DNA from 2 places in the Dickeya chrysanthemi NCPPB 402 genome. Region 1 is predicted to be linked to the other one. Evidence: riboswitches for the same ligand, from Rfam matches in the RefSeq annotation. Region 1 holds a riboswitch; the other holds the start of a gene.
The links. A riboswitch is a leader RNA that binds a small molecule or an ion and turns the genes downstream of it on or off. The one in region 1 is predicted to bind thiamine pyrophosphate.

Region 1 (4,192 bases):
CCATCGTTATGGATAGCCCTGTAATGCGTGCTGGTAGTCAGAAAATGCTACATGAACAGGCAGACAAACCGCCTTCGGGAAGAGTAAGTGCTTTCGGGCTATGGCACATCCAATGCGCTTATTCATAGTAGCGAAAATGAAAAATGATTATTTTCTTTGAACTGAACCTGGCTGGCACCGGTGATAAACGTTGCTTTAGCACTATGCATGAACTATGCATGAACCCCCGATGGCCAGGTTTATCCACGGTTGTTGCCGTCCGGCAGCGAGGCACGATAGGCTTAATCTTCTTTAAATTCCCCCGCATATTCAGGAGAAAACCGAAGCGATGAATTACCTCAAGGTAGTGGGTGTCGTTTTTATCGGTGTGTTGATTTTGTCATTTGGGCGCAGCCTGGCGCAGGCCACATGGCGTGAGGATAAGGCGAGCGTTTCAGGCCAGAGTATTTGGACGGCGCGACGCGACTCTGCCGGTATCGCGCCGGATCCGGCGGCTCTGAGCAATATTGCGATTGTGCAGGTTTATACCGCGCCTACCTACGGCTGGCGCGGGCTGGTGGCGGTTCACCCCTGGATTATCATCAAAAAAGCGGGGGAAACCCGTTTTCAGCGTTACGAGGTGATCGGTTGGGGCGGCGATGAGGTTATTCGCCGTAACTATAGCGTGCCCGACGGATTCTGGTTCGGCTCAACGCCGCGGTTATTGGTTGAACATCGCGGGGCGAGTGCCGCCGCCATGATCCCGAAAATAGAAGCGGCGATCAGCCGCTACCCCTGGCCGCACACCTATCACGCCTGGCCCGGCCCGAATAGCAATACCTTTATGGCGCATATCGGCCGGGAAGTGCCGGAATTGAAACTGGACCTGCCGGCGAATGCCATCGGTAAGGATTTTCGCTCGTTAACCCACCCGGTGGGATTGCCGCCGTCGGGAAGAGGTGTACAGGTTTCACTGCTCGGTGTGCTGGGCCTGACGCTGGGAGTGGAAGAGGGCGTTGAAGTCAACATTCTGGGGGCGAACCTGGGGCTGGATTTCAACCCGCCTGCGCTGCGTTTGCCGTTTATCGGCCGCCTGGGCTATGACAATACGACAACGCATGAAGGATAAACGCTGACGCAGCCACGTCTGGGTGGGTTGCCGTCCACTGGCAAAACGCAGCGGGGGGCTGTGATGGTGATTTCACAGTGGTAGTGATTTGATAAAAAATCACTTTTAATGAATAAATAGGCATTATCTTATAGATCTGGATCATCTTTTCCCGCCGCCAACGCGATTATGTTGGTCATTCCACTGCGCGAACGTGATGCGAACCGGAGTGGAAAACCACAGAATTCAATCGCCAGAAGGAGGGAACATGCTGGATCATTTGAGTATTCCGGTGTCTGATCTGAGTCGCAGTCGGCGGTTTTATGAGCAGGCGTTAAAGCCATTAGGGTTCGAACAGGTTAAGGACATGAAATTCGCCGTGAGCTTCGGCGTATTGATGGGATACGGCCTGTCTTCCGATCCGGGCGGCGAATTCTGGATTTTTCAGGGTGAGGTGCCATCGCACCCACCGGCGCATTTTGCTTTCAGCGCCGAATCGAGAGCGGAAGTGGATGCGTTTTTTGCTGCGGCGGTAGCGGCGGGCGGGGTGGATAACGGCCAGCCCGGCGTGCGTACTCAATATCACCCTGATTACTATGCCGCCTTTGTCCGTGATCCGGATGGCTACAATATCGAAGCGGTGTTTCACCGGGCGCCGTCGCTGGCCGGTAATCGTTTATGCGCTTAAATGCAACCTGATGGAGCGGAGAGCGTTTTTCTAACATTGACCTTTTGGGTGAATACTCCCAATAATGGTGTTCGTTGACTCGGGGTGCCCTTCTGCGTGAAGGCTGAGAAAAACCCGTATTACCTGATCTGGATAATGCCAGCGTAGGGAAGTCACGGTATCCCACCGGTACCGCCTTCTTTTCACGCCGGTTGGGAGGTTTATGAACACTCGACCTGTACTTTTCCCTGCCGCGTCCGTCGCGGATTCCCTTGACGCTTTCCGTTTGCGCGCACCGCTGGTGCACTGCCTGACCAATGAGGGGGTGCAGAGGTTTACCGCCAATGTGCTGTTGGCGCTGGGCGCCTCGCCTGCCATGGTGGTCGATGCCGGTGAAGCGGCGCAGTTCAGCGCGCTGGCTGACGGGCTACTGATTAATCTGGGTATGCTTGAAACCGACCGTGCGCAGGCGATGCGCGCGGCGGCGGCAAGCGCCATTGAGGCCGGTACGTCGTGGGTGCTGATATGAAACGCATCAACGCGCTAACCATTGCCGGCACCGACCCGAGCGGTGGTGCCGGTATTCAGGCTGACCTGAAAACCTTCTCGGCACTGGGAGCATACGGCACCAGTGTGATTACCGCGCTGGTGGCACAAAATACCCGCGGCGTGCAGTCGGTCTACCGCATTGAACCGGCGTTTGTCGGTGCCCAACTGGATTCTGTACTGAGCGATGTTCGCATTGACAGCGCGAAAATCGGCATGCTGGCACAGACGGATATTGTGGAAATGGTAGCAGACCGGCTGTTGCGTTACCCGGTGCCTTATGTGGTGCTGGATACGGTGATGCTGGCGAAAAGCGGTGATCCGCTACTGGCGCCGGAGGCAGTGGACGCGGTGCGCCGGTTGCTGTTGCCGCGGGTGTCGTTGATCACCCCCAACCTGCCGGAGGCCGCGGCGCTGTTGCAGTGTGCATTGGCGGCCGACGAGTCGGAAATGCGGCGGCAGGGGGAACGGTTGTTGGCGATGGGGTGCCGGGCGGTGCTGATGAAAGGCGGCCACCTGAGTGACCAGGAAAGTCCTGACTGGTTGTTCATGCCGGATGCGGAGGCGGTGCGGTTAAGCGCGCCGCGCATCAACACCCGGCATACGCATGGCACCGGTTGCACGCTGTCGGCAGCGCTGGCGGCGTTACGCCCGCGTTATGACAACTGGCCGGATACCCTGTCCGCCGCGCGGGCCTATCTGCAAGGGGCGCTGGAACAGGCGGATTCGCTGGAAGTCGGCCACGGTATCGGCCCGGTACACCATTTTCACCGCTGGTGGTGACGATGGCAGCCTGATCAAAGCGATAAGAAAATCAGATAAATAGTAAAAAATATTGCATAGACAGCCCGTTCATGACCCGGTAATTTTGTGATCTGCGTCAGATTATTGCCTGTGTGGCAGGGTTAACGCTTACCGGATTTTAGGAGATTTTTTTCTGAGTCGTATTTTTTCTCTGAATCATATTGTTGGGGAGATGCTCATGGCGGGTTCAGCGCGTGCGGTCATGATTGCCAAGGGGTTACAGACTATACTCAATTTCGGCCTGTTGATGCTGGCGGTGATTCTGGTGATTTTTCTGGGCAAGGAAACCTGGCATTTGGCGACGGTGCTGCTGGTCAGCAATGAAAAAGAATCGTCGTATATGCTGATCGAAAGCCTGGTGATTTACTTTCTCTATTTTGAATTTCTGGCGCTGATCGTGAAGTATTTTCTGTCCGGTTATCACTTCCCGCTGCGCTATTTTATCTACATCGGTATTACCGCCATCGTGCGGCTGATTATTGTCGATCATAAAAACCCGGCGGATACCTTCACCTATGCCGGGGCGATCCTGATTCTGGTGATCACGCTCTATCTGGTGAATAGCCCACGCCTGAAGCGGGAATAACCCGAAAAGAAAAAGCCAGCTCAAGGGAGATTGAGCTGGCCAAGGAGGTGGTTCCTAGTAGCATTACTACGCTTATTTTTCGTTTTCTATTTTCTCAGCGCTGCAATAATAACCAGTTAGCGATGCCATTGATGTGATCTGATTCTAAAAAAAGTCACAATTGGCACGATGTTGTCACCTTTTTGTTATTTTGCATGTGGATTACGGGTGTTGGTCCCCGGAAGATTACGCAGCAATAACGCGTATTCCAGTGCAACGTCATCCGGCACCGGCAGATACACGGTATGGCCGTCGCCCGGCGCGACATCGACAGCCTGACCTTTTTTGTTGAGCAGGGTATCGATAGTGAACCGGATGTTGCCGCCCGGCGTCATCATTTCCACGCTGTCGCCGCGGGAAAACTTGTTCTTGACCGCCACTTCCGCCAGTCCGTCGCGGCGCTCGCCGGTAAATTCCCCGACAAACTGTTGCTGGTCCGATACCGAGTAACCGTAGTCGTAAT
Region 2 (4,192 bases), 580 kb from region 1:
AGGCCATCCGCCACGACGGCCAGCAGCGGCGGCAGCAGCAGCAACAGCGCTGCCGCAATCAACAGCGTATCGGCAACCCGGCTGAACAGGCTGTCCTGCGGGTCGCGCCAGCGCTGACGGTTGCTGACGCCTACTGCCAGCAGCCGACCGAGCCGTTGGCTAAGTAACACCAGCCCCAGACAACAGACCATCTGCAACAGCGCCAGCAGAGCGGCGCGCGCCGGGTCATAGTCAAAGCTGAGCGCCTGATAGATAGCCAGTTCGATGGTGGTGGCTTGCGGACCGCCGCCCAGCGCCAGCACGGTGGCGAAGCTGGCGAAGCACAGCATGAAAATCAGCGCGCCGGCGGGCAACAACTGGCGGCGCAACCACGGCCATTCCACCAGCCGGAAAAAGTGCCAGCCGCGCAGGCCGAGCTGGGCCGCCAACTGACGCTGCTCGGTGGCAATCCCTTCCAGCGCCTGCAAAAACAGCCGGGTTGCCAACGGCAGGTTAAAAAAGACGTGAGCCAGCAGGATGCCCTGCAAACCGTAAGGCGAAAAACGGTATTCGATACCGAACTGCATCAGCAGACGCGCCAGCCAGCCTTCCCGACCGTAGACGCTGAGAATGCCGAATACCGCCACCAGCACCGGCAGCACCAGCGTCATTGCGCACAGGCGCAGCAGCAGGCGATGGCCGGGAAAACGGCGGCGGTACAATGCCCGCGCCAGAAACAGCGCGGGTAAGGTGGAAAGCAACGCCGACAGCAGCGCCTGCCAGAAGCTGAAGCGAACGACATGCCACAGGTAGCCGTCATCCCACAGCGACTGCCAGGGCGTGGCGGGCGCGTCCAGCCACAGCGCGCCGAACGCCAGCACGGCGGTGCTAATCAATAGCACCGCCGCCAGCAGCCCCGGCCATAGCCAACCTGGAATTAGCGGCTGACGGCGCGTTGCCATGCCTGAACCCAATTCGCCCGCTGTTCCGCCACCTGCTGCGGGGTAAATTCCAGCGCGGTAGCCGGCAGAGACAGGGTGTTATAGCCCGTCGGCAGCTCGGTTTTGACAACCGGGTACATCCAGTTGGTGGTCGGGATGATCTGCTGGAAGGTCGGGCTTACCATAAATTGCAGAAAGCGTGCCGCCAGTTGCGGATTTTTACTGCCGGCCAGTTGTGCGGCGACTTCCACCTGCAGGTAGTGGCCTTCGCTGAAATTAGCCGCGGCATAGTTGTCTTTCTTCTCGGCGATGAGGTGGTAAGCCGGTGAGGTGGTGTAGCTCAGTACCAGATCGGCTTCGCCTTTCAGAAACAAGCCGTAGGCTTCGCTCCAGCCTTTGGTGACGGTGACGGTTTTGGCCGCCAGTTTCTGCCAGGCCTGCGGCGCTTTTTCGCCGTAGACTTTCTGCATCCACAGCAACAACCCCAGACCCGGCGTGCTGGTGCGCGGATCTTCATAGATAACGGTCCACCGCTGGCCGCTTTCCACCAGCTCATGCAGGCTTTTCGGCGGGTTTTTCAGCTTGTCTTTGTTATAGACGAAGGCGAAATAGCCGTAATCGAAGGGCAGGAAAGTCTCGTTGCGCCAGCCGCCGGGCACGGTTAGCGTGCTGGTATTGACGGCATGTGGGGCGAACAGGCCGGTCTGCGCCGCCGCCTGCACCAGATTATTATCCAGCCCCAGCACCACGTCCGCCGGGGTGTTTTTGCCTTCCATACGCAGGCGGTTGAGCAGAGCGACGCCATCTTCCAGCGCCACGAATTTCAGTTCACAGTCGCACTCTTTTTCAAAGGCGGTTTGGACAGCCGGGCCGGGGCCCCATTCCGAGGCGAACGAATCGTAGGTGTAGACCGTCAGAGTCGGTTTGGCGAATACAGGGGCGGACAGCAGTAACAGGCAGGACAATAATTTCTTTAACACTTTGCGCTCCCATTGTTGAAGGCGGCAAAGGTCTTTGAGCAAGCAGGATGCAGTCTCAAATCCCTTCGCCGGTATTAACCGGATCAGGTTCGACGGGTATTTTCTCAGCGACGCAAACGTGCATGGTTGTTCGTGCATGACTCTTCGTGCATGACGACTGGTACATGAATGTTGGCCGCACCCCGTTGAGAACAGCGCTATTGTAAAGTGTTTGTCACATCAGGAAAAGCATCACGACCAGCGGCAAGCGGTCATGATGCTGGGTCCGGCGGCGCGAACCAGGCCGATTTGAAATCGAACCAGCCCAGCGTGTTCATGCGTAGCCCCCGCATGTTGGCTTGTCCCTGTAACCGCAACCAGTGATGGAACAGCGGATGGAGTTGCTGGCGGCTGACCAGCGACTGGCACCACTCCGCCAGCGACAGGGCGCCTTGACGCCACTGATGGGCGGTGTGTTCCAGCTCGTCCTCTCCCAGGCAGTGTCGCAGTAACGGCAGTTCGTACAGCATCGCGAACAGCGAAAATTCCAGCGGCAGGTAGAAGTTGGCGCTGCCGAGCCAGAGATCGCTGGCTTCGTCGCCCTGGCACCAGGCGTCGAACTCCAGACTGCGCAGCGTCAGCGTGACGCCGTGCGATGCCAGCAGGCGGCCCATAATGCCGCTTATCACTTCGTATTCGGGGTGGTCACGGTAGCAGGTGAGGGTGAGGTGCGTCAGGCCGACTGGTTTTTCCCGCACCGCCCGTGGCGGGCTGTGATGCCAGCGTGGCAACAAACCGTAAGCGGGGGACCAGTCGCTCTGGTAAGGCGTGTCGGCCAAAGCGAGCATCGCCACCGGACTCAGTACCTGACACAACCAGTGGCGGACTTCCGAGTCCGCCGTCTGCGGCGAGCGGCGGTCGAACAACAGGAAATAGCAGCCTTCTTCCAGCCGGTTCTCCAGTTCATTGTCCGTGGTGTCGTCGCCTTGTAGCGTGACGGTACAGGCGGGGATGGTCGGCGCATCGGGTAGTACCCAGATACTGACTTCGTCAATCAGCGCCCGGTAGCCGAAATAGTCGTCAAACGCAGCGATTTTCAATTGGTTGGGCGAATTGCGCACCACCTGATACGGCCCGGTGCCGACAGGCTGGCGCATAAAGTCCGGCAGCGTTTGCCACTCTTGCGGCAGGATCATCGCCGGTACGCTGCCGAGCAGCCACGGCAGCCAGTTGTCCGGCATGTTGAGCCGGATATCCAGCACGAACGGCGTGGGGGAGGAGATAGCGGTCAGGTGTGAGAACAGCGGCTGCGCAGTCAGCCGGGACAACGAGGCGATCACGTCCTCCATCGTCAGTTCCCGGCCATGGTGAAAACGAATGGCCGGTCGCAAATAGAAACGCCAGTGCAGCGGCGACAGCGCCTGCCAGTGGTGGGCGATATCCGGCAACAGTTCCCCATTTTCCTCATTTAGGCTGGTCAGCCCGCTGAATATCTGGCGGGCGATGTGGGTTTCCGAGCGGCGTAACGCACTGCCGGGCAACAGGTTATGCATTGGGCGGTAATAGAGGATGCGCAGCAGGTGGCGCCCTTGCCGTACGCTGCGACCGAGGTGTGACAGCAGCATCTGGCGCACGGTTTCTTTGTCGCCCACCAGTTGCACCAGTTGTTCGATGCGGTCCTGCTCCAGCAGGTCTTCAGCCCGCTGCTGTTGCAGGGCTAACCCGGTGTAGAGAAAGCCGAGGCGCGAGCGTTTACCGCGCCCGGCTTCCGCCTGCCAGGTGAGCCAGCCCTGTTGTTGCATCGCGCTCAGCAGGGAGCGGACATGGCGGCGGGAGCAGTTGAGCAGCAGCGCCAGCTCTTGCAGCGTGGTGTCGGTATCCTGACCCTGCAGGCATTGCCATAGCCGGATGAACTGCTGTTGCAGACGTGGCGAGGACATAAAAGGGGAACTCCACGACTCAAGGTCATCAATATATTTTTCCCTATATTACGCGGATACTTTCAGTCAGTGAATGGTTCAGTGCGTGAACCGCCGTGAAGGGGAGGCAGCAATATGAATATGTGCCGGTTATTGCGCTTTTATCGTTACTGGCTTTGCCAGGGCTGTCGCCGGGGATGGGGCGCACTCGCCGCCGCACAACGAATGGCGTTGTTGTTGCAGGTTACCCAATGGCAGATCCGGGAAATGGATGAGGAAGAGTATCGCCGCTGGTTATAAGGCCGGCGGCCATCGAATGAGAGTGAGAACGTCGGCGGGAAACCGCCACAGTGTTCTGAGTAATGGTGCTGTTCACCAGCCAGCGGAGTGCTCC

Region 2: another riboswitch for thiamine pyrophosphate. It lies ahead of thiB (thiamine ABC transporter substrate binding subunit); the one in region 1 lies ahead of DCH402_RS05550 (hydroxyethylthiazole kinase).

Annotation. Positions count from the first base shown of each region.
Region 1 is NZ_CM001974.1:1,209,063-1,213,254, forward strand. Features, by position in the region: gene DCH402_RS05540 (DUF3750 domain-containing protein) at 329-1,108, shown strand; gene DCH402_RS05545 (VOC family protein) at 1,356-1,775, shown strand; TPP riboswitch at 1,846-1,942, shown strand; partial or broken gene DCH402_RS05550 (hydroxyethylthiazole kinase) at 1,978-2,277, shown strand; gene thiD (bifunctional hydroxymethylpyrimidine kinase/phosphomethylpyrimidine kinase) at 2,280-3,083, shown strand; gene psiE (phosphate-starvation-inducible protein PsiE) at 3,283-3,690, shown strand; gene trhP (prephenate-dependent tRNA uridine(34) hydroxylase TrhP) at 3,876-4,192, opposite strand, start outside.
Region 2 is NZ_CM001974.1:626,988-631,179, forward strand. Features, by position in the region: gene thiP (thiamine/thiamine pyrophosphate ABC transporter permease ThiP) at 1-941, opposite strand, end outside; gene thiB (thiamine ABC transporter substrate binding subunit) at 917-1,900, opposite strand; TPP riboswitch at 1,943-2,095, opposite strand; gene sgrR (HTH-type transcriptional regulator SgrR) at 2,152-3,819, opposite strand; gene sgrT (glucose uptake inhibitor SgrT) at 3,934-4,098, shown strand.